2 regions of the Faecalibacterium sp. AF28-13AC genome follow, and region 2 is predicted to be linked to the other one. Evidence: a T-box and tRNA genes for the amino acid it is inferred to sense, from the RefSeq annotation. Region 2 holds a T-box; the other holds one or more tRNA genes.
What was found. The T-box of region 2 lies ahead of tyrS (tyrosine--tRNA ligase). A T-box ahead of a tRNA ligase gene usually reads a tRNA of that ligase, here a tRNA-Tyr.

Region 1: it encodes a tRNA-Tyr, which carries the amino acid that the T-box ahead of tyrS (tyrosine--tRNA ligase) is inferred to sense. The anticodon was not compared.

What each region holds. Positions count from the first base shown of each region.
Region 1 covers NZ_QUFG01000011.1:58,852-73,850, forward strand. Annotated here, with positions in the region: gene DWY95_RS14025 (hypothetical protein) at 1-400, opposite strand, end outside; gene DWY95_RS14030 (hypothetical protein) at 420-929, opposite strand; gene DWY95_RS14035 (RNA polymerase sigma factor) at 910-1,443, opposite strand; gene DWY95_RS14040 (biotin--[acetyl-CoA-carboxylase] ligase) at 1,630-2,592, shown strand; tRNA gene DWY95_RS14045 (tRNA-Leu) at 2,720-2,803, shown strand; gene DWY95_RS14050 (methylated-DNA--[protein]-cysteine S-methyltransferase) at 3,139-3,654, opposite strand; gene DWY95_RS14055 (flavocytochrome c) at 3,799-5,700, opposite strand; tRNA gene DWY95_RS14065 (tRNA-Tyr) at 6,102-6,187, opposite strand; gene DWY95_RS17565 (hypothetical protein) at 6,226-6,354, opposite strand; gene DWY95_RS14070 (alanine/glycine:cation symporter family protein) at 6,376-7,761, opposite strand; gene DWY95_RS14075 (carbohydrate ABC transporter permease) at 7,916-8,782, opposite strand; gene DWY95_RS14080 (sugar ABC transporter permease) at 8,782-9,738, opposite strand; gene DWY95_RS14085 (twin-arginine translocation signal domain-containing protein) at 9,839-11,281, opposite strand; gene DWY95_RS14090 (LacI family DNA-binding transcriptional regulator) at 11,366-12,382, opposite strand; gene DWY95_RS14095 (glycosyl transferase) at 12,973-14,999, shown strand, end outside.
Region 2 covers NZ_QUFG01000004.1:179,378-194,376, forward strand. Annotated here, with positions in the region: gene DWY95_RS07010 (polyprenyl synthetase family protein) at 1-193, shown strand, start outside; gene DWY95_RS07015 (divergent PAP2 family protein) at 221-691, shown strand; gene dxs (1-deoxy-D-xylulose-5-phosphate synthase) at 748-2,631, shown strand; gene DWY95_RS07025 (TlyA family RNA methyltransferase) at 2,628-3,431, shown strand; gene DWY95_RS07030 (NAD(+)/NADH kinase) at 3,454-4,305, shown strand; gene DWY95_RS07035 (arginine repressor) at 4,330-4,815, shown strand; gene recN (DNA repair protein RecN) at 4,832-6,508, shown strand; T-box leader at 6,543-6,801, shown strand; gene tyrS (tyrosine--tRNA ligase) at 6,866-8,083, shown strand; gene DWY95_RS07050 (ACT domain-containing protein) at 8,202-8,669, opposite strand; gene dapB (4-hydroxy-tetrahydrodipicolinate reductase) at 8,716-9,474, opposite strand; gene dapA (4-hydroxy-tetrahydrodipicolinate synthase) at 9,560-10,450, opposite strand; gene asd (aspartate-semialdehyde dehydrogenase) at 10,489-11,571, opposite strand; gene queA (tRNA preQ1(34) S-adenosylmethionine ribosyltransferase-isomerase QueA) at 11,726-12,754, shown strand; gene tgt (tRNA guanosine(34) transglycosylase Tgt) at 12,940-14,085, shown strand; gene yajC (preprotein translocase subunit YajC) at 14,167-14,481, shown strand; gene DWY95_RS07085 (TIGR04086 family membrane protein) at 14,546-14,932, shown strand; gene DWY95_RS07090 (hypothetical protein) at 14,969-14,999, shown strand, end outside.

The sequences.
Region 1 (14,999 bases), on a different contig from region 2:
TGCCCCAGCGCCAGAGCAGGTCGCCAAGGGTGTTCATGATGATATTCTGATAGGCCACCATGCCACCGAATGCGATGAGCAGCCAGCCCAGCAGCTTGTGCCGTTCCGCCATCAGCTGTTCCAGACGCCGGTCCCTCGTGTCAAAATGGACGAGGTAATCGTCCGCCGGTGCAGCATCCAGGCCGATCTGCGCCCGCAGATTGAAGGTGTCGAAAAAGCTGTACATATAAAGAATGGGTGCGCCGATATAAAAGATCTCGATCCCCATCCAGGCACCCAGGGCGACGGACAGGCAGAACATCGTGATGAGCGACAGGCCGCGCTTCATATAGCCCTGATACATCTCACCTGCGCCCGGAATCAGCGCAAACAGCAGGGTCAGAATTCCGTTTTTCTTCATAAGTGGATTCCCTCATTTCTCAAGTATTTGGGGTCGTGCGGGGGCTGTTCGTTACGCCATCCAGCAGTTTTTGCAGCGGTCTGGGGAGCTTGCCCGCGCTCTCGCGGTCGGCCCTCGTTTCCACCGGCTCGCCGAGCGGTTCTGGCTTCTGCGGCTCCGGTTCGGCATCCTGGCTCTGGGCAGGAGGAAGGATGGTGTTCAGCTCACTTCCCAGCCGGGTGATCCGCCCCAGGGTCCCGGCTTTCCACATCGACAGGGCCAGCACCGCCGCCACGCTGGCCACGGCCACCCGGCCATAGGTGTTCTGCATCAGCCGCACCCAGATGGTGCTCATCACGGTGCCGCGCATCGACCGGGGCGGTGTTTCCAGCGCATCGGCTGTCAGCAGAGCCGTATAGCGGTCCATGCAGGCATCGCAGTAGGACAAATGCTCTGCCGTCTCCAGCCTCCCCAATTCATCCAGCTGCCCCGCCGTCAGGGCGCGGAGGCCCTCGTCCGTCAGGCATCCATCATCCCGAAACCATTCCATCTTCGCTCCTCCTTTCCTGGCGGATCGTTTCCGCCAGCATCTTCTTTGCCCGGTAGACCTGTGCTTCCACCGTCTTCTGCGGCCGCCCGCAGAGGGCAGCGGCTTCGGCAGCGGTGTGCTGTTCCAGCAGCATCAGGCGGCAGGGCGTCTTGTAGGGTTCCCGCAGGTTCAGGATCATGTCGGTCAGCCGCGCCTCGCCAAGCTCCTCCAGCACCCGCTGTTCCGGCTCATAACCGGGCGGGGCACCTTCCAGCGCCAGCACATCGTCGCCGGGGGTATTCACCCGCCGCACCCACGCGCTGCGCAGATGATCCTTCGCCTTGTTGGAGGCAATGCGCGCCAGCCATTGCTTTTCGTAGCCGGGCGGGCAGCGGTCGATGGCCCGCCACGCCGCCAGGAACGTTTCCTGGGCCAGGTCCTGCGCATCGCCTGCATCCGGCACGAGCTGGTGGCAGACGGTGTAGACGAGCCCCTGATACTTCTGCACCAGCGCGCTGAATTCCAGTGTGGTCAACGGTCCGCAGGACCTCCTTTCTGCAATGTCCGGGGCGGTTTTGCTGCCCCTCTGTCTCTTCATACGAAACAGGCCGAACGTTTCCTGCAAAAGATTCAAAAATTTTTCTGCCTGCCGCCCTACTGGCAAAGCAGGAAGCGTTCTGTTATAATAATACTATCACAAAAACCGCAGGAGGAAAAGCCGATGGCCTCAAATACGAAGCAGGCGTTGCTGCAGGCGCTTTCCGCCGCCGAGGGCGGCTACATCTCCGGCCAGCGGCTGGCCGAGACGCTCGGCGTGAGCCGCGCCGCCGTCCACAAAGCCGCTGCCGCCCTTGCGGCCCAGGGGTACGCGCTGCACTCCGCCCCCCGCCGGGGCTACCGGCTGACCGGCGGCGACCCGTTCTGTGCCGAGGCCGTGGGCAGCTACCCTGCGCCCATCTACCTCTACGACAGCCTTGAAAGCTCCAACCTGACGGCCAAGCAGCTGGCGCTGACCGGTGCCCCGCACGGGACGCTGGTGCTCACCAGCCACCAGCAGGCCGGGCGCGGACGGATGGGCCGGGTCTTCGAAAGCCCTGCCGGCAAGGGCGTTTACCTTTCGCTGCTGCTCCGCCCGGACCTTTCCGCCGCCGATGCCCAGACCGTGACCATCGGGGCCGCTGTCGCTGTGGCGCGGGCCGTGAAAGCCCTCTGCGGGCTGGAGCTGAGCATCAAGTGGGTGAACGACCTCTACTATCAGGGCAGGAAGGTCTGCGGCATTCTGACCGAGGCGGGCACTGACATCGAGAGCGGCCAGCTGGAATGGCTGGTGGTGGGCATCGGCCTCAACCTCACCACGTCCCCTGCCGACTGGCCGGAGGAGCTGGCCCGCACCGCAGGCAGCCTGTATCCGGGCGGCCCCGCCCCCGTTGGCCGCGCCGCACTAGCCGGGGCCATTGCGCGGGAGCTTCTGGCCCTCTGCCCGGACTTTTCGTGCCTCGACGAATACCGCGCCCTCTGCTTCGTGCCCGGTCACTGGGTCACGGTCTGCACCAACCGCGAGACCTACGCCGCCAAAGCCCTGTTCATCGACGGCTGCGGCCAGCTCGTCGTCGAGCGCGAGAACGGCCGCACTGTCGCCCTGCGCCACGGCGAGGTCAGCATCCGCCCCGCACGCACGACCTGAACCGGGCCTGAAAGCAGGTGATTCTTCCACCAAAAACTTTTTTCAAAAAAGCGCTTGACATTTCCGGTTTCCATGGTATAATTACTATCGTTCCGAGCGACACGGCTCACGAACAAAAACAAAATATGCGGATATGGCGGAATTGGCAGACGCGTTAGATTCAGGTTCTAATCGGGGCAACTCGGTGGAGGTTCAAGTCCTCTTATCCGCACTCTCAAACGACAGCTTTCAAAAAAGTTGTCGTTTTTCTTTTTTGTATCCGTCCTTTTGGAAACACTCTTCTATGCGGATAAGAGGACTTGAACAGCACGGCCCTGCCGCAGGCGGGGCAACAAAAGCCCCAGTGGGGCTTTTGTTCGTGCGCGGTTCCTGGACCCGTAGGAATGTCTACCGGGAGGACTGCCGCTGATTTGTTTTTCCTGACACTCTTTCTATGCGGATAAGAGGACTTGAACAGCACGGCCCTGCCTGCACTTACTTGCCCGGATGCCGGATGCGGCAGTCATCCGGCTCCCAAGTGGATGGCATCGCAGCCTTCTCCCCCGGTTACGGCACAAAGAATCGCTCCATGTTGACGTGTTCCATCCGCAGCAGTTTTTCCTTTTTGTCGATGCCGCCCGCATAGCCGGTCAGGCTGCCGTTCGTTCCGACGACCCGGTGGCACGGGATGAGGATCGCGATCCGATTGTGCCCGACGGCACCGCCCACTGCCTGTGCAGACATGCGGGGCCTCCCCTGCTTTTCCGCCAGCTGCTTTGCCAGTGCGCCGTAGGTCGTGGTCTGGCCGTAGGGGATCTGCAGCAGCAGCTCCCACACCGCCTGCCGGAAAGGCGACCCCATGGGATGGAGCGGCGGGGTGAAACCCGGCTCCCGGCCGCTGAAATAGACCTCCAGCCAGCGTTCTGCCTGCTGCAGGATGGGCGTTTTCTGCGCCGTGTGGTCCGGGTCCAGACCCTCGGCAAAATACAGTTCGCCGTCGAACCAAAGCCCTGTCAGGCCCACATCATCTGCTGCCAGCAGGATGCCGCCCAGCGGGGAATCGTAATGCAGTGTGTACATCATAGCGGATACCTCTTGCCGGTTCTCTTTTTGATGCCCTGATTATACCACGCTTTTCCCCGCAGGGGGAAGGGAATTTTCCCAGCAAAAAACGGGAGGCCGCCCCAGTCGTTCGACGGAGGCGGCCTCCCGGCCTTTTATTCGGTTTTACTGTGCGCTTGCGTAGTTGGCTGCGCTCTCACCGGCGATGCGGCCAAAGACCACAAAGTCGGCCACGGCGGTGCCGCCCAGACGGTTTGCACCGTGGACGCCGCCCGTCACTTCACCGGCTGCGAACAGGCCGGGGATGACGGTGCCGTCTTCCTTCAGCACTTCGGTGGCGCTGTTGATGGTCACGCCGCCCATGGTGTGGTGGACACCGGCGGTGACCTTAATGGCATAGTAGGGGCCATTGTTCAGCGGGTTTGCAAAGCTGGTGCGGCCAAAGTCGGGGTCGTTCTTGGCCTCAACATAGCCGTTCCAGGTCTCCATGGTGTTGGCGAAGGCAGCAGGATCAACGTCCAGCTCCTTGGCCAGCTCTTCGTAGGTCGCACCAGTCTTGGTGTAGCCCTTCTTGATGTAGCCCTGGATGACGCTGGACGCATCGGCCATGGCCTGATCGACGATCAGCCAGCTGTAGCTGCCCGGCTGTGCGATCTCGGCAGCGGAGACCACGTCGCGGGTGCCGACTTCATCGATGAAGCGCTCGCCGTTGGCGTTGACGAGGATCGCGCCGTCACCGCGCAGACCCTCGGTGATGAGGGCGGCGGTGTTGGCCTCGACGGTGGGGTGGATCTGGATCTGGTCCATATCCACGGTGCCTGCGCCGATGGCAGTCGCCATCTCAATGCCCTGGCCCTGTGCGCCAGCGGCATTGGTGGTCATGAAGCCTGCCAGTTCGGGCTTGTACTGGGTGACCATATCGAGGTTGGCACCGAAACCGCCGGTGGCCAGAATGACGCTCTTGGCGTTGACGACGACGGTGTTGCCGTCCTTATCGGTACCGGAAACGCCCACGGCTGCGCCGTTGGCATCGGTCAGGATGGTATCGACGGTGGTGTTCAGCACGATGTCAATGCCGCGCTTCTCGCAGTTCTCCTGCAGCAGCGGGATCATGTAAGCGCCCACGGAGACGACCTTGCCCTCTTCGTTGACCGGGCGGTGGATGCGCTTGACGGATGCACCGCCGAAGCTGGAGACGTTGTGCAGGGTGATGCCGTTCTCATCCAGCCAGTCGATGGCGTCTGCCGTGCCTTCGCACAGGGTCTTGACCAGCTCCGGGTCATTGATGCCCTTGCCGCCGACCATGGTGTCCAGCTCCATCAGCTCCACGCTGTCGAAGTAGCCGGTGGGGTTGGCCTGATAGGCTGCCCACTGCTCGGAAACGGTCTTGGCCAGTGCGGTGATGGTCTCATTGTCGGCATACTTTTCAGCAGCCGTTGCCAGCGTCTTTTCCACACCGGCAGCCTGATCGAACTCGTTCTCGTCCTGATAGACGGTCTTGGCTGCATTCATGCCGCCGGTAGCGCGGGCAGAGTTGCCGCCCACCATGGCCTGGCTCTCCAGGATGACGACCTTCTGGCCTGCATCGGCAGCGGTCATGGCAGCGGTCATGCCTGCGCCGCCTGCACCGATGACGACGACGTCGGCATCATAGCTGACGGTCTCGCCGTTGGCGGTCTTGTCTGCCTTGGCCATGTAATCGTCGGGGTTCAGGCCGGCCTCGGTCAGAGCAGCCTTGGCAGCCTCCACGAACGCATTGGAGGTGATGGTCGCACCACTGATGCTGTCGAGGTTGATGGTGTTGCCTTCCACGACTTCGCCGGGGAACTGCTCAATGACCACCGAGCCAATGCCGGGGGTCTCCTCGTCGCCCTTGGCGGTGCAGTCGGTAATGACGTTGTCCGTCAGGGTCAGGGTGACGGACACATCGCCCATGCCCTTAGCCGTGCCGGTAAAGCTGCCGGACACGCCGCTTGCTGCGCTGGTGGAGGATGCGCTGCCGCCGCATGCGGTCAGGAACATCGCACCTGCCAGGAGCAGCGAAGCCAGAACGTTCTTTTTCTTCATGGATACTTCTCCTTGATCTTGATTCATTTCTTCTCGCAGACCGGCACATTTGCCAGCCACCCCGATATGATACCAGATAAACAATCGTTTCACAATCTTTTCGAGGAGAAAAAGGCCGTTTGTAACCTTTTTGTGATAAGTTTGTGACGAATGCTCCGTTTTTCTCAACTTCGAGGATGTGCTGCATGCTGCTGCACCATGCGCAGACAAAAATAAAACAGCCCCTGTGTGTTGGCACACGGGAGCTGTCAGATGGGTGGGTGCGGGTAGATGTCGCGAGTCGCGCTGTTTTTGCGCTGTCTTCTGCGACAGCGCCGCAGCTGTTCGAATCCGCCCGCCCGGTGAGTTTTACCTTACTGCAAAACAAAAACCTCAGCGTACTTACATACGTTGAGGTTTTTTGGTGGGCGCGGGTGGATTCGAACCACCGAAGCTGAAAAGCAGCAGATTTACAGTCTGTCCCCATTGGCCACTCGGGAACACGCCCAGATTCTGTTTACATCCTTGCCGGACGACTTGTTTATTTTAGCAGACAAAAGCGGATTTGTCAACCGTTTTTTCGCATTTTTTCAGCTTCTTTTTTCGCGGACAAAAAAGCGGCGCAGCTTGGCGGAAATTCTCCGCTCCGGCTGCGCCGTTTTGCGAACGATTCATGGAGCGGGGCGTCTCCCCTGCTCAGGGTTCCAGATGTTTCCGGCGCTCATAGTCCCGGAGGGCCTCAATGGCCTCGCCGGAAAGCGGATAGAGCGCGATGAGGTTGAAGATGGTCATCAGGCCGATGCCCACATCGCCAAGGTCCCACACGACCGTGTAGGCCTGCACACCGCCCACCAGCAGCATTCCCAGCGCCAATACCTTATAAAGGGTCTGCCAGAGCCAGCGGTCCCCGAAGAGATACGCCACATTGGAGCGGGCGTAGAACAGGATACCGATGAAGGTGGAAAAGCTGAACAGCGCCAGCGTCACAGCGATGAAGATGACGCCGAAGCTGCCCAGATGGTACTGCACCGCCGCCTGCAAGAGGTCCATGCCGGTCAGGCCCGCCGTGACGGATTCCGGGGCCAGCAGCATGACGAAGGCCGTGCAGCTGCAAATGACGATCGTATCAACGAGGACGCCCAGTGCCTGGACCAATCCCATCTTGACCGGGTCATCGCATTCGGCAGCTGCGGCCGCACAGGGTGCCGAGCCGCTGCCCGCCTCGTTGGAGAACAGGCCGCGCTTGATGCCGTTCATCAGAACGGCACCAAAGCCGCCCGCCGCCACCTGCCGCAGGCCGAAGGCTTCCGAGAAGATGCTGCCCAGCACCGCCGGGAGGTGGGTGATATTGGTCGCGATGACATAAAGCGTCATCACAAAATAGCAGACCGCCATCACCGGCACGATGACGTCCAGGCTTTTCACGGTGGCGTTCTTGCGCAGCACGATGACTGCCGCCAGCACCACCAGTGCCACCGTCGTTGCAATGGGCGGGATGTGGAACGCATTCTTGAACGCCGAGCTCACCGAGTTGCTGACGACCTGGCTGATTCCGCACCAGCAGATGAGGCCCGACAGCGCAAACAGCACCGCGGCCACCGATCGCCGCAGCGGTTTCTTCCGCTTCCGCTCCGCCCACACGTGGATATAATAGGCCGGGCCGCCGCGCTGGCCGCCGTAGAGCGGGTCGGACTGTCGGTACTTCTGGGCCAGGGTGGATTCCACAAACGCGGTGGACGCGCCCAGCAAGGCCGTGACCCACATCCAGAACACTGCGCCCGCGCCACCGGCAGACACCGCCGCCACAACGCCCACCAGATTGCCCATGCCCACGCGGGTGGCCGTGGAAACGATGAGGGTCTGGAACGACGAAAGGCTGTCCCTGCTCTGGTTTTTCTCGCAGACGGCCGAGATCATATCCCGGAACAGCCGCACCGGCAGCAGACGCGTCCGCAGGGTGAAGAACACCCCCGCCATGAGCAGCAACACCACCATCAGCGAGATCCCCACGCCGCCCGCAATGGGCAGCACAAACAAATCGCCCCAGAGAAAACGGTAGACCGTTTCAATCAAATGAATCAACTGGGTCTCCTCCTGTGTTTTATACTTCGTACTTTATTATACTGGTTCAGTTCAGTTTTGTAAAGCGGAAAAAACAGCAGACAGTCCGGAGCAGGTCGTCTCCGGGCTGTCTGCTGTTTATGATATGGAAGGAGAATCGGGAACGGTCGAAATTTTAGCCTTTTACGCCGCCCAGTGCTACGCCGCGGACGATGAACTTCGAGAGCAGCAGGTAGACGATGATCACGGGCAGGATGGCGATGGCGACCATCATATACACCTTGCCCATATCGAACTTCAGGAAGTCTGCACTGCGCAGCTGTGCGATCAGGATGGGCAGGGTCTTCTTATCGGCGGTATCCAGGACCAGAGCGGGGATAAAGTAGTTGTTCCAGCTGGACACGAAGGCGAAGATGGCCTGCACCGCCAGCGCGGGCTTCATGATGGGGAGCACGATCTTATTGAAGGTGTAGAACTCTCCGGCTCCGTCGATGCGGGCCGCTTCCACGATCTCCATCGGCAGGCTGGCGTCAAGGTACTGCTTCATGAAGAAGAAGACGGCAGGTGCTGCGATGCTGGGGATGATGAGCGGGAGGAACGAGTTCTTCAGGCCCATCTTCGTGATGAGCTGCAAAAAGCCCAGAGCCGACACCTGCGTCGGCATGGTCATGATGAGCAGGATGATGGCGAACGCCGCCTTCTTGAACCGGAAGTTGTAGGCGTAGATGCCGTAGGCCGTCAGGGCCGAGAAGTAGACGCTGAGCGCAGCCGAGCAGGCCGAGACGATCAGGCTGTTTCGCACACCGGTCAGCACCGGGATGTTCGCGTCGTTCAGCACGTTTTTCAGGTTGGTCATCAGGGATTTGCCGGGGAGCAGCGAAAAGCCTTTCTGGATCTCAAAGTGGGTGCGGGTGGAGTTGATGACCAGCACATAGAAGAAGAACAGGCACAGAAAGCTGATGAGCACCAGCGCGATGTAGCACCCGGTGCGGCGGGCCGCCAGTGTGGCTTTTTCCGACTTTGTCGATGCAGTGTGAGCCATTACTTTTTCCCTCCTTTCAGAGCCTTGCGCTCTGCCTTGCTGCGGCCATCGTCCTCTCTGGTCAGGCTCATGTAAACGACGACGCAGAGCACTGCGCAGACGAGGAACAGCACCACAGACACCGCGCCTGCCATGCCGTAGTTCTTGCTGAACAGGTGGTTGTTCAGGTACATGATCATGGTGGTGGAGGTGCGGTCCGGGCCGCCCTTGCCGTTGGTCAGGATCTGCGGCACATCGAACATCTGCAAGCCGCCGATCATCGAGGTGATCATGACGTAAACGAGGATGGGGCGGATGAGCGGGATGGTGATCTTCCAGAACATCTGGTTCGGGGTGCAGCCATCCAGCTCGGCGGCCTCATACAGGGTGGGGTCCACGCCCATGATGGCGGCCATCAGCATGATGGTGGTGTTGCCGAACCACATCAGGAAGTTCATCAGGCCGATCAGACCGCGGTTGCCCCAGACCGTGTTCAGGAAGCTGAACGGCTGCTTGAGGATGCCCATGCCCATCAGCGCCGCATTGACGGGGCCGTTGTCCGAGAAGAGGGCGAAGAACAGCATGGCGAACGCCGATGCCATGATCAGGTTGGGCATGTAGATGACCGTCTTGAAGAAGGTCTGGCCCTTCAGCTTGAGGCGCAGGTCGGTGAACCAGGCCGCCAGCAGCAGGGAGATGGCGATCTGCGGGATGAAGCCGATGATCCAGAGCAGCAGAGTGTTGCTGAAATATTTGGGCAGGTCTGTTGCAAACAGGGTCACGTAGTTCTTCAAGCCCACAAAGTTGGGGCCGATGATCTTCAGACCGCTGCGGTAATATTCAAAGAAGCTGTAATAGATGGTGGATGCCAGGGGGATCAGCTGGAATACCGCGAAAATGAGAAAGAACGGTGCGATGAAGATATAGCCCCATTTCGCGTAGCTGATCGACCCTTTCTTTTTTGTTTTCTCTCCCATGTGACTGCCTCCTGACGGGTGTTCCAGGAAAAAAGGGAGCGGGCGGGGCACTGCGCCCGGCCCGCCCCCCTGATCTCAGTTGTGTGCGAGTGCGTCTGCCTTATGCGGGCCAGACAACGTCGGTCAGCTCCGGATACTTCTCCTTGATGGCGGTCTCGAAGTTTGCCTTTGCGGTATCTTCATCCACGTTGCCGGTGAAGTAATCCTTGAAGGCGGTCTGGAAGCTCTCGTTCAGGCCCTGGTCATACGGGCCGGCGTTGGACATGTCGATCTTCTTGGCTGCCTCTGCGAACAGCGCGATGTGGTTCTGGCCGCCCAGGAAGTCGGACTTGTAATCGCTGCTGGCGATCTCTTCCATGGCCTTTTCGTTGTTGGTGTAGTCCTGGGTATCCAGGGTGATCTGCTTCATGATGGCCTCATCGCAGGTCAGCTTCTGCATGACATCCTTGATGGTGTCGAGGTTGTCGCTGCCGGCTGCGCCGCAGATCCAGGTGCCGCCCCAGTAATACGGCTGAGGGCCTTCGCAGACTGCGTAGTCACCGTAGATGCCGTTGCCGACCTCTTCCTTGCCGCCCTCAGAAGTAGGCGTCTCCAGAGAGTTGCCCAGCAGGGTGAAGTTGATGCCCCAGGTGGAGTAGAAGAAGCCGAAGACCTTGCCGTTGGGGCCCTGGTCGGATGCCCACTGGCTGTCCCACAGGCTGGACTTGTTGTTGTAGCCCTTGTCGGTGTACTCCTTGGTCTGATCGACCCACTTCATGATGTTCTCATCGACGGTGACGGTGGTGCCGGTGACCCAGGGCGCTGCCACGTTGTTGGAGAAGGTGCGGTATGCGTCATCGAAGCCGGACAGCATCTTGTAACCCTTGGCGGATGCCTGTGCGGCGACGTCGTTGAACTTGTCCCAATCGGACAGGTAGGTCTGGACTTCGGTGGGATCATCGGTGCCCAGAACATCCTTTGCGATGCTGCGGCGGTAGGCGAACAGGCCCGGCGTCGCCTGCCAGGTGGTGCCGCGCTGGCTGCCATCGACGGTGACGATGTCCTTGGTGTACTGATACTGACCGGCCAGGTCGGCGTCGGTCAGGCCGATGTCCTTCTTGACATCCAGAACGTAATCGGAATCGACATACTTCAGCGCGTAGTCGGCCTCGATCAGGAAGATATCGATCTTATCATCATCGGCTGCGGAGTCCTGGCTCAGCAGGGCCTCGTCCAGCTTGTTCTGATAGTTGTTGTTCTCGTTGGCATTGATGGTCCACTTCACGGTCGTGCCATCCTTCAGGGTGGTGGTGGACTTATCCGATGCGATGGCGGAGACTTCAGGGTAATAATCGTTGAAGCGGCTCTGGAATTCGTCGTTCCAGCACCAGATGTTCAGCACCTTGCCCTGTGCGGCAGGCCCGGCTGCGGCAGAAGAAGCGGCTGCAGAGGAGGCTGCGGTCGAGCTGGCAGTGGAAGAACTGCCGCCGCATGCAGAAAGCGCTGCGGTGATGGCGACTGCACCAGAAGCGACCAGAAAATTACGACGCGAAATCTTTCTCATAGTAGAAAACCTCCTTCAATGGTTCTCATGCAAACGAAATCTGTTTTGTTTTATCAAAGCTCCGGTCCGCCCGGAGCCGAGGAACTAGGTTTGGGCCGGTCGGCCGACGGAGTCGCCTTCCAACAGTTTGCCGGTCACGAGCAGCTGCTCGGCCAGTGTCACACGCGGGTGCTCGATCATCTGCACCAGCTTGTCTGCGGCGGTGCGCCCCAGCATCATGGTGTTCTGCTGGTAGGTCGCCAGCTGCGGCTTCATGACGCGGGAGAGGTAGATGCCGTCGTAGCCCATCACGGAGATGTCCTCCGGAATGCTCAGCCCCGTCTCCGCGATGGCATTGTAGCCGCCCATGGCAGAGAAGTCATCGGGGAAGAGGATGCAGGTGGGCCGCTGCGGAAGCGCCAGCAGTGCTTTCGTTTCCTGTGCGCAGCGGGCGGCGTCGTGGTAGATGCCCTCCCGCACATACACATCCGGAACTTCCAGCCCCAGCTCATCGCAGCTCTTGTAGAAGCCCGCCAGACGGTTCTCGGTAACGGCGGTCCGCTCGCCATGGATGAAAGCGATGCGGCGGTGGCCCTGGCGGTATGCCGTGCGGACCAGCGCCGAAAGGCCGGCCACGTTGTCCGAAAGGACTGCCATCCGGTTGTTGAACACGTGGTCGATCGTGACGACCGGCACATCGCTGTTCACCAGCTCGATCACCTGCGGGTCTGTGAAATCCACACAGGCGATCACGGCTCCGTCCACCCCGCGGTAGTGGCAGTGCTCCAGGTAGGTCATCGTCTTGCCGCCGAGGTTCCGGTTGATAAAGGTGATATCGTAGCCCAGCTGCTCGACCCGGACTTTGAAGCTGTCCAGCACAGCGGAGAAGTATTCGTGTGCCAGGCCGCTCTGCCGTTCGTCCACGAACAGGACGCCGATGTTATAAGTACGGTTGGTCTTCATGGAGCGGGCCGCCATATTGGGAACATAGCCCATCCGGCGAGCCGCCTCCCGAACACGGGTGCGGGTGGCCTCGGAGATATCCGACTGGCCGTTGAGCGCCTTGCTCACCGTGGCCACCGAGACCCCGCATTCCTGCGCCAGATCTTTCAGGGATGACATTTCGTCGTCCTCCTCTCAGGAACCGATTGGTTCTGAACGAATCCTAAATCGTTTTCGCAACTTCAATATAGCGCATTTCGCACCAAAAATCAAGCGCAAACGAAAATCTTTTGTGTCGATTGCCATGATTTTGGCGGTTTGTTCGATTTTCGGCGAATCAAATTATGCAGTTTGCTCTATTTTCGCTCTCTTTCGCTCATTTTCGAATATTTTTTCGCTTCCTGCTTTCGTATCAGTGGGGACATTCTGGCAGGATCTTATTATTACTTTAGAATGGGGATTTTCTTTCCCAGTTTGGAGCCTGTGGGCCGGTTCCAGAAGGCGCAGCGCTTCCCCCGCCCCGCCTGCTTCACACGAAAAAAGTTCGTTCTCTCTTCAAAATCATTACAAAATCCTTACAATTTCGCCGAGATCCGCTTCCTGTCCGGTGCGTTGTATATTTCATAAAACCACTTGAATTTCGCTGTGGAATCGGTTATCCTTAAAGCAGCGTAATCGTTCTCTCTTTTCTTGCAGCGCGTTCTTAATCGTTTTCGCTTTTCTGATGGTTGCAGCGCGTTTCCTGTTTTTGCAAAGGAGGAACTGATCGTATGAAATTCGGACATTTTGATGATGTGCATCGGGAATACGTGATCGACACGCCCCGCACGCCCCTGCCCTGGATCAACTATCTGGGCAGTGAGGACTTCTTCAGTCTGGTGTCCAACACCGGCGGCGGCTACAGCTTTTACCGGGATGCGCGGCTGCGCCGCATCACCCGTTACCGCTACAACAACTCTCCGCTGGATATGGACGGCCACCGCATCTACATCAACGACGGCGGCACGATCTGGAACCCCGGCTGGCAGCCCACCAAGACCGCGCTGGACGCCTACAGCTGCCGCCACGGTCTGGGCTACACCATCCTGACCGGTGAGAAGAACGGCATCCGCGCCCAGCAGGAGCTGTTCGTTCCGCGCGGCGACGCCTGCGAGATCGACCGCCTGACGCTGGAAAACAAGACCGATGCCCCCCGCACGCTGGATGTGTTCAGCTACGTGGAGTTCTGCCTGTGGGACGCCATGGACGACAGCTCCAACTTCCAGCGCAACTTCTCCACCGGCGAAGTGGAGGTCGTGGGCAGCGCCATCTACCATAAGACCGAGTACCGTGAGCGCCGCGACCACTACGCAGTGTTCTGGGCCAACACCCCGGTCACCAGCTTCGACACCGCCCGCGACGCCTTCTGCGGCGTATACGGCGGCCCCGCCGAGCCGGAAGCCGTCAAGGCGGGCCGCTGCTCCAACAGCATCGCCCACGGCTGGGCCCCGGTCGGTGCCCACCACTTCCACCTGACCCTGGAAGCCGGGGAGACCCGGACCATCCTCTTCGGTCTGGGCTACATTGAGAATCCCGTGGACGAAAAGTTCACCGCCCCCGGCGTCATCAATAAGACCCGCGCCGAGGCCATGATGGCCCGCTACGCCACCGACGCCCAGGTGGACGAAGCCCGCAGAGCGCTGGCCGACCACTGGGACAAGCTGCTCTCCACCCTGCAATTGCATTCCGGCGACGAGAAGCTGGACCGGATGGTCAATCTGTGGCACCAGTACCAGTGCATGGTCACCTTCAACATGAGCCGCTCGGCCAGCTACTACGAAAGCGGCATCGGCCGCGGGATGGGCTTCCGCGACAGCTGCCAGGATCTGCTGGGCTTCGTCCACATGATCCCGGAGCGCGCCCGCGGCCGCATTCTGGATATCGCCGCCACCCAGTTCGAGGATGGAAGCGCCTACCACCAGTATCAGCCCCTGACCAAAAAGGGCAACCGCGATGTTGGCACCGGCTTCAACGATGACCCGCTCTGGCTCATCGCAGGCACCGCCGCCTATCTCCGCGAGACCGGCGACTGGTCCATTCTGGACGAGTCCGTTGCTTTTGACAACGATGCGAGCAAGGCACAGCCCCTCATGGAGCATCTGCGCCGCAGCTTCCGCTTCACCCGCACCCACCTCGGCCCCCACGGTCTGCCCCTCATCGGCCGCGCCGACTGGAACGACTGCCTGAACCTGAACTGCTTCTCCGAGCACCCCGGCGAGAGCTTCCAGATCACCGGCCCCAGCGAAGGCCCGGTGGCCGAAAGCGTTTTCATCGCGGGCATGTTCGTCAAGTACGGCAGCGAGTACGCCGACCTGTGCGACCACCGCAGCCTCCCGGAGGAGGCCGCCGAGGCCCGCGCCGCCATCGCGGAAGTCGAGCAGGCCGCTCTGACCGCCGGCTGGGACGGTGCCTGGTTCCGCCGCGCCTACGATGCCTTCGGCCAGCCCATCGGCAGCAAGGAATGCGACGAGGGCCAGATCTTCATTGAGCCGCAGGGCATGTGCGTCATGGCAGGCATCGGCAAAACGACCGGTCAGGCCGAGCAGGCGCTGAGGAGCGTGGAAGAGCGGCTCGACACCAAGTACGGCGTCGTTCTGCTCCAGCCCGCCTACACCACCTACCGCCTCAACCTCGGCGAGATCTCCAGCTACCCTCCGGGATACAAGGAGAATGCAGGCATCTTCTGCCACAACAATCCGTGGATCAGCTGCGCCGAGACTGTGCTTGGCCACGGCGACCGTGCCTTTGAAGTCTACAA
Region 2 (14,999 bases):
GCTGGGCAAGCCCATCGGCAGCGACAGCGAGAACGGCAAGACCACCTTCGTCACCCTCTACGGTACCGAGGGTGCGATGGAGCTGGCCCGCAGGCTGAACGAGCAGACCTGCGCGTCTCTGCGCGCAGAATTTGGCGAAAAGAGCGCCTTCCTGGAGCAGCTTGCCAGGGAACTGCTGGTCCGCCGCAGCTGAATAAACAAAAAAGAAAGAGAGCATAACATGCAACTGATCCGCGATGTTTTGAACCTGAATCCGATCCTGACGGTGGCGCTTCTGGCGTGGTTCGTCGCGCAGGTATTGAAGACCCTCATCAATTTTATCCTGCTGGGCAAGTTCCAGCTGGAGCGGATGTGGGGAGACGGCGGTATGCCCAGCGCCCACAGCGCGACCGTCTGCGCCATGGTCATCGCCACGGCCCGGAGCGAGGGCTTCGGCTCGGCGATCTTTGCGGTGGCCGCAGTCGTCGCCATCATCACGATGCACGACGCCATGGGTGTCCGCCGCGAGACCGGCGAACAGGCCAAGGTGCTGAACAAGATGATCGAGCAGTGGATCGACGTAACGGAAAAGAACGCCCCCTTCCTCCAGAACATGCACCTGAAGGAAATGGTCGGCCACACGCCGCTGCAGGTCCTGGCCGGTTTTGTGGTCGGCTGCGTGGTCGGGGCGCTGTACCCGATGGCGCTCTGAGCTGATCTTTAGCGGGCAGACCCGCTGATTCCAAATTGTGAGAAGGACGTGAATCTATGAATTCGCCTTTGCTGGAAAAAATCTCGCAGCCCAGCGATCTCAAAAAGCTCTCCGGCCAGCAGGTCGAGCAGCTTTGTGCGGACATCCGCGAATTTTTATTGGAAAACGTATCCAAGACCGGTGGCCATCTGGCCTCCAACCTGGGGGCTGTAGAGCTGACGGTAGCGCTGCACCGCGTCTTTGCGACCCCGCAGGACGAGATCGTGTTCGATGTGGGCCACCAGTGCTATACGCACAAGCTGCTGACCGGCCGCCGCGAGGGCTTTGCAAAGCTCCGCCAGCTCGACGGCCTGTCCGGTTTCCCGAACCCCAACGAGAGTGAACACGACGCCTTCATTTCCGGCCACGGCAACACCGCGCTGTCGGTCGGCATCGGCATTGCGTGGGCCAAAAAGCTGCGGGGGGAGCCGGGGCAGGTGATCGTGCTCATCGGCGACGGTGCCTTTACCGGCGGCATGGTCTACGAGGGAATGAACAACATCGGCAGCCTGGACAATCTGCTCGTCGTTCTGAACGACAACAAGATGTCCATCTCCAAAAATGTGGGTGCGCTGTCCCGCTACCTCAAGCGTCTGCGCACCACCAACCGCTACTTCGATGCCAAGGAGAATGTGCGCAGCTTTCTGGACCACGTGCCTGTGGTCGGCACACCGCTCAAGGTGACCATCCAGAACAGCAAGGCCATGGTGCGCCGCGCCATGTACCACTCCACCATGTTTGAGGATATGGGCTTCCATTACTACGGCCCCTTTGATGGCAACAATGAGCAGGAAGTCGAGCGGATCCTGCGCAGCATCCATAAGCAGCCCGGCCCGCACTTCCTGCATGTCGTCACGAAAAAGGGCAAGGGTTACGCGCCCGCCGAGAGCAACCCCGGCAACTTCCACGGCGTCTCGAAGTTCGACCTCATCGACAGCATCCCGGACCCGGAGGTCGCCCCGAAGGAATCGTTCTCGACCGTATTCGGCAACCTGCTGAATCAGGAGGGAGCAGCGGACAAAACCATCTGCGCCATCACGGCAGCGATGAAGTACGGCACCGGTCTGCAATTCTTTGCACACACGCACCCGGAGCGGTTCTTCGATGTAGGCATGGCCGAGCAGCATGCAGTGACCTTTGCCGCCGGTCTTGCCAGCCAGGGGATGCTGCCGGTGGTCTGCATTTATTCCACCTTTTTACAGCGCTCCTATGACCAGATCATCCACGACGTCAACCTGCTCAATGAGAACGTCGTCTTCGCCATCGACCGTGCCGGTTTTGTCCCGGCCGATGGTGAGACCCATCAGGGCATCTTTGACCCGGCTTTCCTGAGCCAGGTCGGCATCCCCATCTATTCGCCGTCGAACTATGCGGAGCTGCGGCACTGGCTGCCGGTCCTGCTGGGCAAGGACCAGAAAGGCCCCCGCGCCATCCGCTATCCGCGCGGCGGCGAAAGCGCGGTGCTGGCGGCTTACGGCTGTTCGGGCAAAGCGTACGACCGGATGCACACGGCACCCGGCGCGCAGGTCGCACTGGTCAGCTACGCCGACGAAGTAGAAGATGTGCTCCAGACCGCCCAGCTTCTGGGGGAGGAAAACCTGCCCTGCGACGTCTACAAGCTTGTAAAGATATTCCCCTTTACAGATGATCTCATTGAAGAAATCCGTCGCTATCCGGTCGTTTTGTTTGCCGAAGAGTGTGTCGCCTGCGGCGGCATCGGCGAGCACCTCGAAGCCGCACTGCATCGGGCAGGCTGGAAGGGAACTTACATCCACCGGGCCGTTGAAAACGTTCGTCTGCCCCACGCGACCGTCCCGCAGATCAAGGAGGCGACCGGTCTGGACGCCGCCCATCTGGCACAGGCAGTCCGTGAGCACAGGAAAGGAGAAACTGCATCTTGAAAATCCGATTGGATCAATATCTGGTTCAGCATGGCCTGATCCAGAGCCGTGAACGTGCCAAAGCCATGATCATGTCCGGCGTCGTCTTCGTCAACGAGCAGAAGGTGGACAAGGCCGGTGAGATGATCAAGGAAGACGCCAAAGTCGAGGTGCGCGGCCACGACATCGGTTATGTCAGCCGCGGTGGTCTGAAGCTGGAAAAAGCAATGCAGTGCTTCCCACTGACCCCCAACGGCAAAGTCTGCATGGACATCGGTGCGTCCACCGGCGGCTTCACCGACTGCATGCTCCAAAATGGTGCGGTCAAGGTCTATGCCGTCGATGTCGGCTACGGCCAGCTGGCCTGGAAACTGCGCACCGACGAGCGGGTCGTGAACATGGAGCGCACCAACATCCGCAGCGTTACCCCCGATCAGCTGGGCGAACCCATTGAATTTTTCAGTGTAGATGTCTCGTTCATCTCGCTGCATCACATCTTCCCGGTGGCGCAGGCGATCACCACACCAGACGCCATGGGCGTCTGTCTGGTCAAACCGCAGTTCGAGTCCGGCCGCGAAAAGGTCGGCAAGAACGGCGTCGTGCGCGACCCGGCCACCCATTGCGAGGTGCTGCACAATGCGATGGGCTACGCAGCGGCCAACGGCTTCGCCGTGCGCGGGCTGGATTTCAGCCCCGTCAAAGGCCCGGAAGGCAACATTGAGTACCTGATGTTCGTGCAGAAGAGCGCAGAGCCCGCCGTGCTGGACGACAGTGTGGCAAAACAGGTCGTGGAAGCCAGCCATTCGACGCTGGACCACTGAGAGCAGAAAGAAGGTGCTGGGTGTGACTGTTTATATTTCACCCAACCCCGGCAAAGCGATGGCCTACGGCATCTCGCAGCGGGCCGCGCAGATCCTGCTGACCCACGGTGCCAGGGTGCTGATGCAGACCGACCTCAAGGCTGTGTGCGACACGATGGGCGTGGAGTATCTGTCGCAGGAGGAATGCCTCAAAAAAACGGATGTCATCCTGACCATCGGCGGGGATGGCACCATCCTGCACGAGGCCAACCTCTCGCTGGAATACCGGAAGCCCATCCTCGGCATCAACCTGGGGCGCTGCGGCTTTCTGGCCACCTGTGAGATTAACGAGATGGAACAGAAGCTCTCTGCCGTTGCGCGGGGAGATTATCTGCTGGACAACCGGATGCTGCTTTACGTCCGCGTTCTGGGCGACGACAGCTGGGAGGGCCACGCCCTCAACGATGTCGTCATCACCAAAGGCCGTTTGCAGCAGGCCATTGATTTCAGCATCTACTGCGATGACATTCTGGTCGAGCATTACCGCGGAGATGGTGTGATCGTGGCTACGCCAACCGGCTCCACGGCCTATTCGCTGGCAGCCGGCGGGCCCATCCTGGACTCGCAGACCAAGGGCGTGGTCGTCACGCCCATCTGCCCGCACAGTCTGGCCAGTCCGGCCATGGTGTTTGCGCAGGAACGCAAGATCAACATCTGCGTCGGTCAGGTCGCGGACGAGGAAGTCTTCGTCAGCTGCGATGGTGCGGCAGGCTATTCTCTGCATGCCGGTGCCACCGCCGAAGTGCGGCTGAGTGACCAGATCGTGCAGCTCATCACCTTCAGCAAAGCCGACCAGTTTCAGGCCATCGACCAGAAACTGCGCGGCAGACGGTAAGTTTTGACAGAAAGGGGAACCGATATGGCCAGCAGCCGAGGCGATGCCAAAACCAAGCGGGAGCGTCAGCAGACGATCCTGCGGCTGATCCAGGAGCATCCGATCAGCCGTCAGGAGTCCCTGCTTGACCATCTGCGAAATGAGGGATTCGATGCCACACAGGCCACGATCTCCCGCGATATCCGGGAGCTCAGCCTGGTCAAAGCGGCCACGAGCACCGGCTACCGGTATGTTTCCAGCCACAACGAGGCGCTGAACCCGAAGATCCAGAGCCGTTTTGAGACGATCTTCCATGAGTCTGTTCTGGGGGTGGATTTTGCCGGACACGTCGTTCTGGTCAAATGCTACTCCGGCATGGCGAACGCCGCCTGTGAGGTGTTTGACGCCCTGAAATGGAAAAATGTTGTCGGAACTTTGTCCGGCGACGATACCTTCCTGATCGTGACCCGCTCGGAGCGCGATGCAAAGACCATCTGCTCGGAGCTGACCCACCACATCGGACAGAAATAATGCGGGAGAAATTACCATGCTGAGCAGCCTGCAAATTGAAAATGTTGCAGTCATCCAGAAAGCCGACGTGCATTTTGAAAAGGGCCTGAACGTCCTCACCGGCGAGACGGGCGCGGGCAAGTCGATTTTGATTGACTCCATCAATGCCATTCTCGGCAACCGGACATCCAAAGACCTTGTGCGCACCGGGGCGGCCAAAGCGGTCATCCGTGCCGCCTTTGATGACGTGCCGGGTGCTGTGCTGGACAGCCTGGAAAAGGCCGGATATGAGCGCTCCGATGCCCTGACCCTGAGCCGCGAGATCACAGCCGAGGGCAAAAGCACCTGCCGCATCAATGGGATGCCTGCCACAGCCGCCATCCTGCGGGAGCTGTGCGGCGGGCTGATCAACATCAACGGCCAGCACGACTCCGTCGGCCTGCTGAACCCAGCCCATCACGAGGGGATTTTGGACGCTTATGCGCAGAATGGTGCCGCATTTCAGGCGTATTATACCGTTTACCGGGAGCTGATCAAGGTCAAAAAAGAGCTGGATGCCATCATCACCGATGAGACCGAAAAGCAGCGGAAGATCGACCTGCTGAGCTATCAGGTGCAGGAGATCGAGGATGCCGCCCTGACCGAAGGCGAGGAGGAGACGCTGAACGCCCGCCGCAAGGTGCTGGCGAACGCCTCCACCATCCGGGAGCGGATCTCTCAGTGCTATGCACTTCTTTCCGGCGATGATGAGACGCCCGGCGCGGTGGACCTGCTGGGCGAAGCCTCCAACGCGATCGACGCAGCAGCGCAGGTGGACAACACGCTTTCGGATGCCGCCGGGCAGCTGCTCGATCTCTATTATACAGCCAAAGACGTCTCGGCTGACCTCATCGGGCGGCTGGACGGATATGATACAAATGATGCAGAGCTGGACGAGATCGAGCAGCGCATCGACCTCATCTACAAGCTCAAGCGCAAGTATGGCGACACGGTAGAAGACATCATCGCCTTTGGAAAGACCGCGCGAGAAGAGCTGGACCGCATCCAGTTTTCGCAGGAGCGGGCCGAACATCTGCAAGCGGAAAAACACCGTCTGTATGTTCTGGCGCGGGACAAGGCCGAGGTCCTGACCCAGACCCGTCTGCGGGCCTTTGAGGAGCTGAACAGGCGCATCTCCGGTACGCTGGATTTCCTCAACATGCCCGGCGTCCGGATGACGCTCCGCCATGCGCGTGGCCCGCTGGCCAGCCATGGACAGGACAGCGTGGAATTTTATATTTCCACCAACCCCGGTGAGGCCCCGAAGCCTCTGGCAAAGATCGCGTCCGGCGGCGAGCTGAGCCGCATCACACTGGCCATCAAGAACGCGATGGCCGATAAAGATGCCGTGCCCACCGTCATCTACGATGAGATCGACAGCGGCGTTTCGGGCAAGGCGGCCAGCCGCATCGGCGAGGTGCTCAAACAGAGCGCGCAGGATCATCAGATCCTCTGCATCACGCATACGGCACAGATTGCCGCTCTGGCCGACTGCCATCTGCTCATTCAGAAAAATGTTGCAAACGAGCGCACCTATACCGAGATCCATCCGTTGGATCAGGAGGGCCGGGTGGATGCTCTGGCGCACATCATCTCCGGCGACCATGTCACCGAGCTTTCCCGTGCCAACGCGCGGGAAATGCTGGGCCTTGCCGAGAGCGAAACTCGTGATTGACAAGTTTCTGGAATTGTGCTACACTGGCTTTTGTTGAAAGGCGATGAAGGGAACAAGTACCCTGAAGCGCTCTGCCCAGAGAGGCCCCGGTCGGTGCAAGGGGCGTGCAGAGCAGCGGGGGAAATACCTCCCGGAGCTGTAAGCTGAATGAGAGAACTCTCTAGTAGGCTGTGCCGCGTGCGAGCGTTACAAACGCAGGAGTGTCGTCCTACTCTGGGGCATGCACTCGTGAGGCCGCTTCCGTGAGGGAACGGCAAACAGAGGTGGTACCGCGAACATTTCTCGCCCTCTGCCAAATTTATTTTGGCAGGGGGCGTTTTTTATCCCTCTGCCCACAAAACAGGAGGAAAAAAACTCATGACTCTGTACGAAGAACTCAAAGCCCGCGGTCTGGTGGCGCAGATCACCGACGAGGAGATCATCGACCTCATCAACAACGGCAAGGCAACCTTCTACATCGGCTTCGACTGCACTGCCGACAGCCTGACCGCAGGCCATTTCATGGCGCTGACCCTGATGAAGCGCCTGCAGATGGCTGGCAACAAGCCCATCGCCCTGATCGGCGGCGGCACCACCATGATCGGCGATCCCTCCGGCCGCACCGACATGCGCAAGATGCTGACCAAAGAGGACATCGCCCACAATGCCGCCTGCTTCAAAAAGCAGATGGAAAAGTTCATCGACTTCTCCGAGGGCAAGGCCCTGATGCTGAATAACGCCGACTGGCTGCTGAACCTGAACTACGTCGAGCTGCTGCGTGACGTGGGTGCCTGCTTCTCGGTCAACAACATGCTGCGCGCCAAGTGCTACGAGCAGCGGATGGAGAAGGGCCTGTCCTTCCTCGAATTCAACTACATGATCATGCAGAGCTACGACTTCTACTACATGTTCCAGCACTACGGCTGCAACATGCAGTTCGGCGGCGACGACCAGTGGAGCAACATGCTGGGCGGCACTGAGCTCATCCGCCGCAAGCTGGGCAAGGACGCCTACGCCATGACCATCACCCTGCTGACCGACTCCCAGGGCAAGAAGATGGGCAAGACCGCCGGCAATGCCGTCTGGCTCGACCCCAACAAGACCAGCCCCTTCGAGTTCTACCAGTACTGGCGCAATGTCGGCGATGCCGATGTCATGAAGTGCATCCGGATGCTGACCTTCCTGCCGCTGGAGCAGATCGACGAGATGGCCACCTGGAAGGATCAGCGCCTGAACGAGGCAAAGGAGATCCTGGCCTACGAGCTGACCAGCATGGTCCACGGCAAGGAAGAGGCCGACAAAGCCCAGAACGCCGCCCGCGCCCTGTTCAGCGGTGCAGCCGATACCGAGCACATGCCCACTACCCAGCTGACCGAGGCAGACCTGACGGACGGCTCCATCGGCATCCTGACCGTGATGGTCAAGGCCGGTCTGGCCGCCTCCAACGGCGAGGCCCGCCGTCTGGTCACCCAGGGAGGCGTTCTCGTCGATGGTGAGAAGGTCGCCGCTCCCACCGTCAGCTTCACGGCTGAGCAGCTGGCCAATGGCATCGTCATCAAGAAGGGCAAGAAGATCTACCACAAGGTCACACTGTAAAGCGCTTTTGCAAAACACAGCAAACCACCCATAACATTAAGAGCCGCCCGCTTCTCAAAACCGAGAAGCGGGCGGCTCTTGTTGCACGTTGAAAATATTTGAGAACGATCGGGCTTTTTTACAGCTCGAATGCCTTCTTCAGCACATCGTAGGCAGCATCTTCGTTTTCTGCGCGAACCAGAAGGGAAATATCCAGATCGCTGGTGGTGATGAGCAGCACTTCGATATCTGCCATGGCCAGAGCGTTCAGGGCACGGGCTGCCACACCGCAGCTGGTGACCATCTCTTCACCGAAGAGGTTCAGCTTGGAGTAGCCCACACTGATGAGCGGGGAGGCCTTGGCATCCTTGTCAAGGTTGGCGGCCGAGATGGCTTTCATCACGAGGGGCAGGTCGCTGGCCGAGGCCGTAAAGCTGAAATCCATGGTGGTGCCATGGGGTGCGCTCTGGCTGATCATATCCACCACGACGCCGGTATCCGCAAAAATCTGCAAATACCGTGCCAGACTGTTGTCCTTGAACTCGACATCCTGGACGCTGATCATCATCAGACTGGGTTCAATGCTGATCTTCGAAACACCGTACATAGTAAACACTCCATTCTGCCCATACGGGCTGCAAGATCCGGCAGGATCACATTTCTGCGATCATGTTACCCATATTGTACAGTCCCGGTTCCTTTTTTGCAAGATAAACAGCGGCATTGATGGCACCGTTTGCAAAAATGCTGCGGGAATAGGCGGTATGCTTGAGGGTGATGACCTCGTCCGGGCCGCAGAACAGCACTTCGTGGTCGCCCACGATGCTGCCGCCGCGCACCGAGCTGATGCCGATTTCCTTGGGGTCGCGCTTCTGGCGGACGGAGGAGCGGTCGTAAACGTAGTGATATGCGCCGTCGTTCTCTTCGTTGATGGCGTCGGCCAGCATCAGAGCCGTGCCACTGGGGGCATCCAGCTTGTTGTGGTGGTGCTGCTCCACGATCTCCACATCATACGCGGCACCCAGAATGGCCGAAGCGCGCTTGCACAGCTCAGACAGCACATTGATGCCGATGGACATGTTGGCGCTCTTGAACACGGGCACCGTGCGGGACAGCTGCACGACCTTGAGCTGCAGCTCTTCGGACAGACCGGTGGTGCAGACCACGATGGGCAGCTTGTGGGCCTCGCAATAGGGCAGGGCCTTTTCCACGGCAGCGGGGGAGCTGAAGTCGATGACCACATCGCCCTTGCCGTCCAGCTTTTCCAAGCTGTCGTAAACGGGGATGCCGTTCTGCTCGCCGTCTTTCACATCAATACCGGCAATGACACGGCAGTCCTCCCGCTGGGCGATCATCTCGCACAGCACATGTCCCATCCGGCCGCCGATGCCCTGAATGATAATATCCGTCATTTGATCTTACCTCGTTCTTTGATTTTCCGAAAAGGCCAAATGCCCGGAAGAACGTTCCACCGGGCATTTGTGCGTTGTTCTGTTGTTATTTCAGGAGGCCTTCTGCGGCAAGCGCCTGTTCGATCTTCTCCTTGTGCGCGTCGCTGGGCTCCACCAGAGGCAGGCGGCAGGCACCGGCGTTCCAGCCCAGCACGTTCATGGCGTACTTGACCGGGATGGGGTTGACCTCGCAGAAGAGGGCGTCTGCCAGCGGCAGGATCTCCAGCTGCAGCTGGCAGGCCTTCCGGGTGTCGCCGTCGAACCAGGCCTTGCAGCAGTCGTGCATCAGCTCCGGCTTGACGTTGGAGACGACGCTGATGACGCCCTTGCCGCCGAGGGACAGCAGGGGGACCACCTGGTCGTCGTTGCCGGAGTAGATGTTCAGCTCGTCACCGCACAGCTGCGCGATCTTCGCCACCTGTGAAATGTTGCCGGACGCTTCCTTGATGCCATTGATGAGCGGGTGCCTGCTCAGCTCCAGAGCCGTCTCCGGGGCAATGTTCAGGCCGGTACGGGAGGGCACATTGTAGAGAATGACCGGGATCCCAGCCGCATCGGCCATGGCGGTGAAGTGCGCGATCAGGCCTGCCTGGGTGGTCTTGTTGTAGTACGGGGTAACCAGCAGCAGGGCATCGGCACCGCACTCGGCAGACTTTGCAGCCAGTGCGCAGCCATGGTCGGTGTCGTTGGAACCGGCACCCGCGATGACGGGCACCCGGTGGTTGACGGTATCAACGGTGAACTTGATGGCAGCCAGCTGCTCTTCATCGGTCATGGTGGAGCACTCACCGGTGGTTCCGCAGATGACGATGGCATCGGTGCCGCGCGTGATCTGGTCCTCGATGATGCGGCCCAGCTCGTCAAAATTGACGCTGCCATCCTCGTACATCGGGGTGATGATCGCTACGCCCGCGCCGGTAAAGACAGGATTTTTCATAGTGTAAGATCTCCTTTTGCTGTGTTTGGGAACGCAGATCAGTCAAAATAGCCCTTGGCGGCCAGCAGCTCTGCCAGCAGGACCGCGCCGCCTGCCGCACCGCGCAGGGTGTTGTGGCTCATGCAGGCGAACTTGTAATCGAACAGGGTGTCCTCCCGCAGACGGCCCAGGCAGACGGCCATGCCGTGCTCGGTGTTGCGGTCCAGCTTGGGCTGGGGACGGTCGTTCTCGGTGAAGTAGTGCAGGAACTGCTTGGGTGCGCTGGGCAGCTCCAGCTCCTGCGCAGGGCCGCGGAAGTTGGCCCAGGCTGCAAGGATCTGTTCCTTGGTGGGCTTCTTGTCAAAGCTCACGAAGACCGCAGCGGTGTGGCCGTCGGAGACGGGAACACGGAAGCACTGTGCGGTGATGACGGGCTTCTCGGCATTGACGATCCGGTCGCCCTCGATGTGGCCCCACAGCTTCAGCGGCTCCTGCTCGCTCTTCTCTTCCTCGCCGCCGATGTAGGGGATGACGTTGTCCACGATCTCCGGCATCCGGTCAAAGGTCTTGCCCGCACCGGAGATGGCCTGGTAGGTGCAGACCAGCGCCTTGCTGACGCCGAAATCCTTCATCAGGGGATGCAGGGCCGGCACATAGCTCTGCAGGCTGCAATTGGACTTGACGGCGATGAAGCCGCGCTTGGTGCCCAGACGCTTGCGCTGTGCCGGGATGATCTCAATGTGGTCGGCGTTGATCTCCGGCACCACCATCGGCACATCCGGGGTGCCGCGGTTGGCGCTGTTGTTGGAGACGACCGGGCACTCTGCCTTGGCATAAGCCTCCTCAAGTGCCTTGATCTCGGCCTTGGGCATATTGACGGCGCAGAAGATGAAGTCCACCTGCGAAGCGACCTCTTCCACCTTGGAAGCGTCCAGCACGACCATCTTCTTCACGCTTTCGGGCATCGGGGTGGTCATGGCCCAGCGGGAACCGACAGCTTCCTCATAGGTCTTGCCTGCACTGCGGCCGGATGCGGCCAGGGTGGTCAGTTTGAACCAGGGGTGATTCTCCAGCAGTGTGATGAAGCGCTGACCGACCATACCAGTCGCACCGACAACGCCAACTTTATACTGTTTTTCCATTTCCAGCACCTTTCCTTTCAAAAAAACGAAATTCACACAGAACGCAGGCTTGCAAACCGGACGCCCATGCAATATAATAGATACTGCTTATACAGATTTTATGATAACATTGATACGACCTTCGTGTCAATCATCGGAAAGGCAAATGCAAAGCATGTTAAAAAAAGATTTTTGGTATGATTTACCCAAAGAGCTCATTGCACAGGAGCCTGCGGCCCCCCGTGATACCGCGCGTCTCATGGTCCTGAGCCAGAAAGACGACAGCATCCAGCACCGGATCTTCCGCGACCTGCCGGAATATCTGGAGCCCGGCGACCTGCTGGTCGTCAACAATTCCAAGGTCCTGCCTGCCCGCATCGTGGGCGTCAAGCAGCCCACCGGCGCAGTCTGTGAGCTGCTGCTGCTCCGCCAGGTCAAGGGCGACCAGTGGGAATGCTTGGCCAAGCCCGGCAAGCGGATGCAGCCGGGCACAAAGGTCAGCTTCGGCGACGGCACCCTGACCGCCGTGGTGGACGAGACGCTGGAAGACGGCAACAAGTTCGTTACATTCTATTATGACACTGAGACCCTTTATGAAAAGCTGGACGAATTTGGCAAAATGCCTCTGCCGCCCTACATCACGAAGCAATTGGAAGACCAGAGCCAGTACCAGACCGTCTATGCCAAGGAGCTGGGCAGCGCCGCCGCCCCCACAGCAGGCCTCCACTTTACCCCGGAGCTGATGGACACCCTCCGCGCCAAGGGGGTCGGCATCGCCGAAGTGACTCTGCATGTGGGTCTCGGCACCTTCCGCCCCGTGATGGAGGATGAGATCACCGACCACAAGATGCACAGCGAGTGGTACTCCATCAGCGAGGAGACCGCCCAGCGCATCCGGGAAACCAAGGCCGCCGGGCACCGCGTCATCGCCGTCGGCACCACCAGCTGCCGCACCCTGGAGGCTGTCGCCGCTAAGTACGGCGAGATCAAAGCCTGCAGCGGCAACACGTCCATCTTCCTGTATCCCGGTGTCCAGTTCCACTGCATCGACGGCCTCATCACCAACTTCCACCTGCCCGAAAGCACCCTCATCATGCTGGTATCGGCGCTCTACGGCTACGAAAAGACCATGGCTGCATACAAGGTTGCTGTGGAACAGAAGTACCGCTTTTTCAGCTTTGGCGATGCTATGCTGATCGTCTGATACAAAATTCGCGCTTTTTGCGATATTTGTATGTAGAGAAAAGCAATGGCTCAATGCTGATTGCGGCAAGAATCCCATCAAGAAAGATAACGATCCGTCGTTCTCTGATACACTATTTCTGATGACGCCGCAGGTCTGCGGCACAGGATGCACGGCTGTTTTCCGTGCACAGAAAGGAAACGTTTATGCCTTCTTTGACCACGTACAAGCTCCTCAAGAAGGAGCACGACGCCCGGCGGGGCGAGTTCAAGACCGTGCACGGCACCGTGCAGACCCCGGCGTTCCAGAACGTCGCAACGGCAGGTGCCATCAAGGGCGGCCTGTCGGCACAGGACCTGAAGGATATCGGTGCGCAGGTCATGCTCTGCAACACCTACCACCTTCATCTGCGCCCCGGCGACAAGCTGGTGGCCGACATGGGCGGCCTGCACAAGTTCACCCGCTGGAACGGCCCCATCCTGACCGATAGCGGCGGATTTCAGGTGTTCAGCCTGTCCAAGCTGCGCAAGATCACCGAAGAGGGCGTGACCTTTGCGTCCCATCTGGACGGACACCGGATCTTCATGGGCCCGGAAGAGAGTATGCAGATCCAGGCGAACCTGGGCTCGACCATCGCCATGGCCTTTGATGAGTGTGTGGAGAACCCCGCACAGCACGATTATTCCAAGGCAAGCTGCGACCGCACCGTCCGCTGGCTGGCCCGCTGCAAAGCGGAGATGGCCCGCCTGAAGCACGAGGGCAGAGCCGTCAACCCGGACCAGCTTCTGTTTGGCATCAACCAGGGCTGCACCTTTGCCGACCTGCGGGTCGAGCATATGAAGCAAATCGCCGAGATGGACCTCGATGGCTATGCCATCGGCGGCCTGGCAGTGGGCGAGCCCACCGATGTGATGTATGAGATGATCAGCCAGGTGGAGCCTCACATGCCCAAGGATAAGATCCGCTACCTGATGGGCGTCGGCACACCCGGCAACATCATCGAAGCCGTTTCCCGCGGCGTGGACCTGTTCGACTGCGTTATGCCCAGCCGCAACGCCCGCCACGGCCACCTGAACACCTGGGGCGGCATCATCAACATCAAGAATGCCAAGTACGAGCGCGATGAGCGCCCCATCGACCCCACCTGCGGCTGCCCGGCCTGCCGGAACTACTCCCGCGCCTATATCCGCCATCTGTTCAAGGCGGAAGAGCTGCTGGGGATGCGTCTGGCCGTCATGCACAACCTGTGGTTCTACAACCACCTGATGGAGCGCATCCGCGACGAGCTGGATGCAGGCACCTTCACCGCCTTCCATGACCGCTATGTGAAGCTCCTGGATACAAGAATCTGAGTTTTTCGCACTTTGGCCTTGCAACCGCCCGAAGAAGGGTTTATAATAAGATTATCTGAATTTTGAGAGGAGATTTTGCCCATGCAATTTCTGACGACTACGACCGAAAGCTACATCAGCCTGTTCTTCACCCTGGCTCTGATGCTGGTTCTGCTCTATTTCATGATCTATCGTCCCCAGAAGAAGCAGGAGAAGAAGGACGCTGCCATGCGTGCTGCTCTGGAGATCGGCGATCAGGTCACTACCATCGGCGGTGTGATCGGTCGTGTGGTTGCCATCAAGGACGACACCTTCGTTCTGGAGACCGGCGCTGACCGCGTGAAGATCCGCTTCACCAAAAATGCCATCAGCTCTGTTGAGAAGCTGAACATGGACAACGCTCCCGCTAAAAAGTAATTTCAAGACCCGGTACTTTTTCACGCGCCTTCCTGCATACAGTAGTGCAGGGAGGCGCGTTTTTATGTCTGAACAAAAGAAGATCTCCGTAGGGGCGGCGCTGCTGGCGTTCGGCATCGGCGGCGCGTTTGCCGGTGCCTGCATGGCAGGGCTGGCGTATCTCATGGCCCGGCATGGGCTTTCGCAGGCTGCGGCCTGGCCGATGGCAAGCGCTGCAGTCTGCGCAGGTAGCCTGTTCAGCGGGTGGCTGGCTGCATTTTTTCAGCGCAGCCGCGGGCTGGTCTGTGGAGCCATCCAGGGGGCAATGTTCGTACTGCTCCTGACCGGGTTTGGTCTCTATGCCGGGTTTGCACCCGCAGAAATGCAGCTTGTGCGGTTTGCACTGGTGTTTTTATTTGGCTGTCTGGGCGGCATCTTCGGGATGTTGCACACCGAACGGCGGCACCACTGAAACGATTCGAGAGCACAAAACAGGAGGAGTTCAAAGATGTGGGTCTATCAGAAGCCAGAATCGTCCG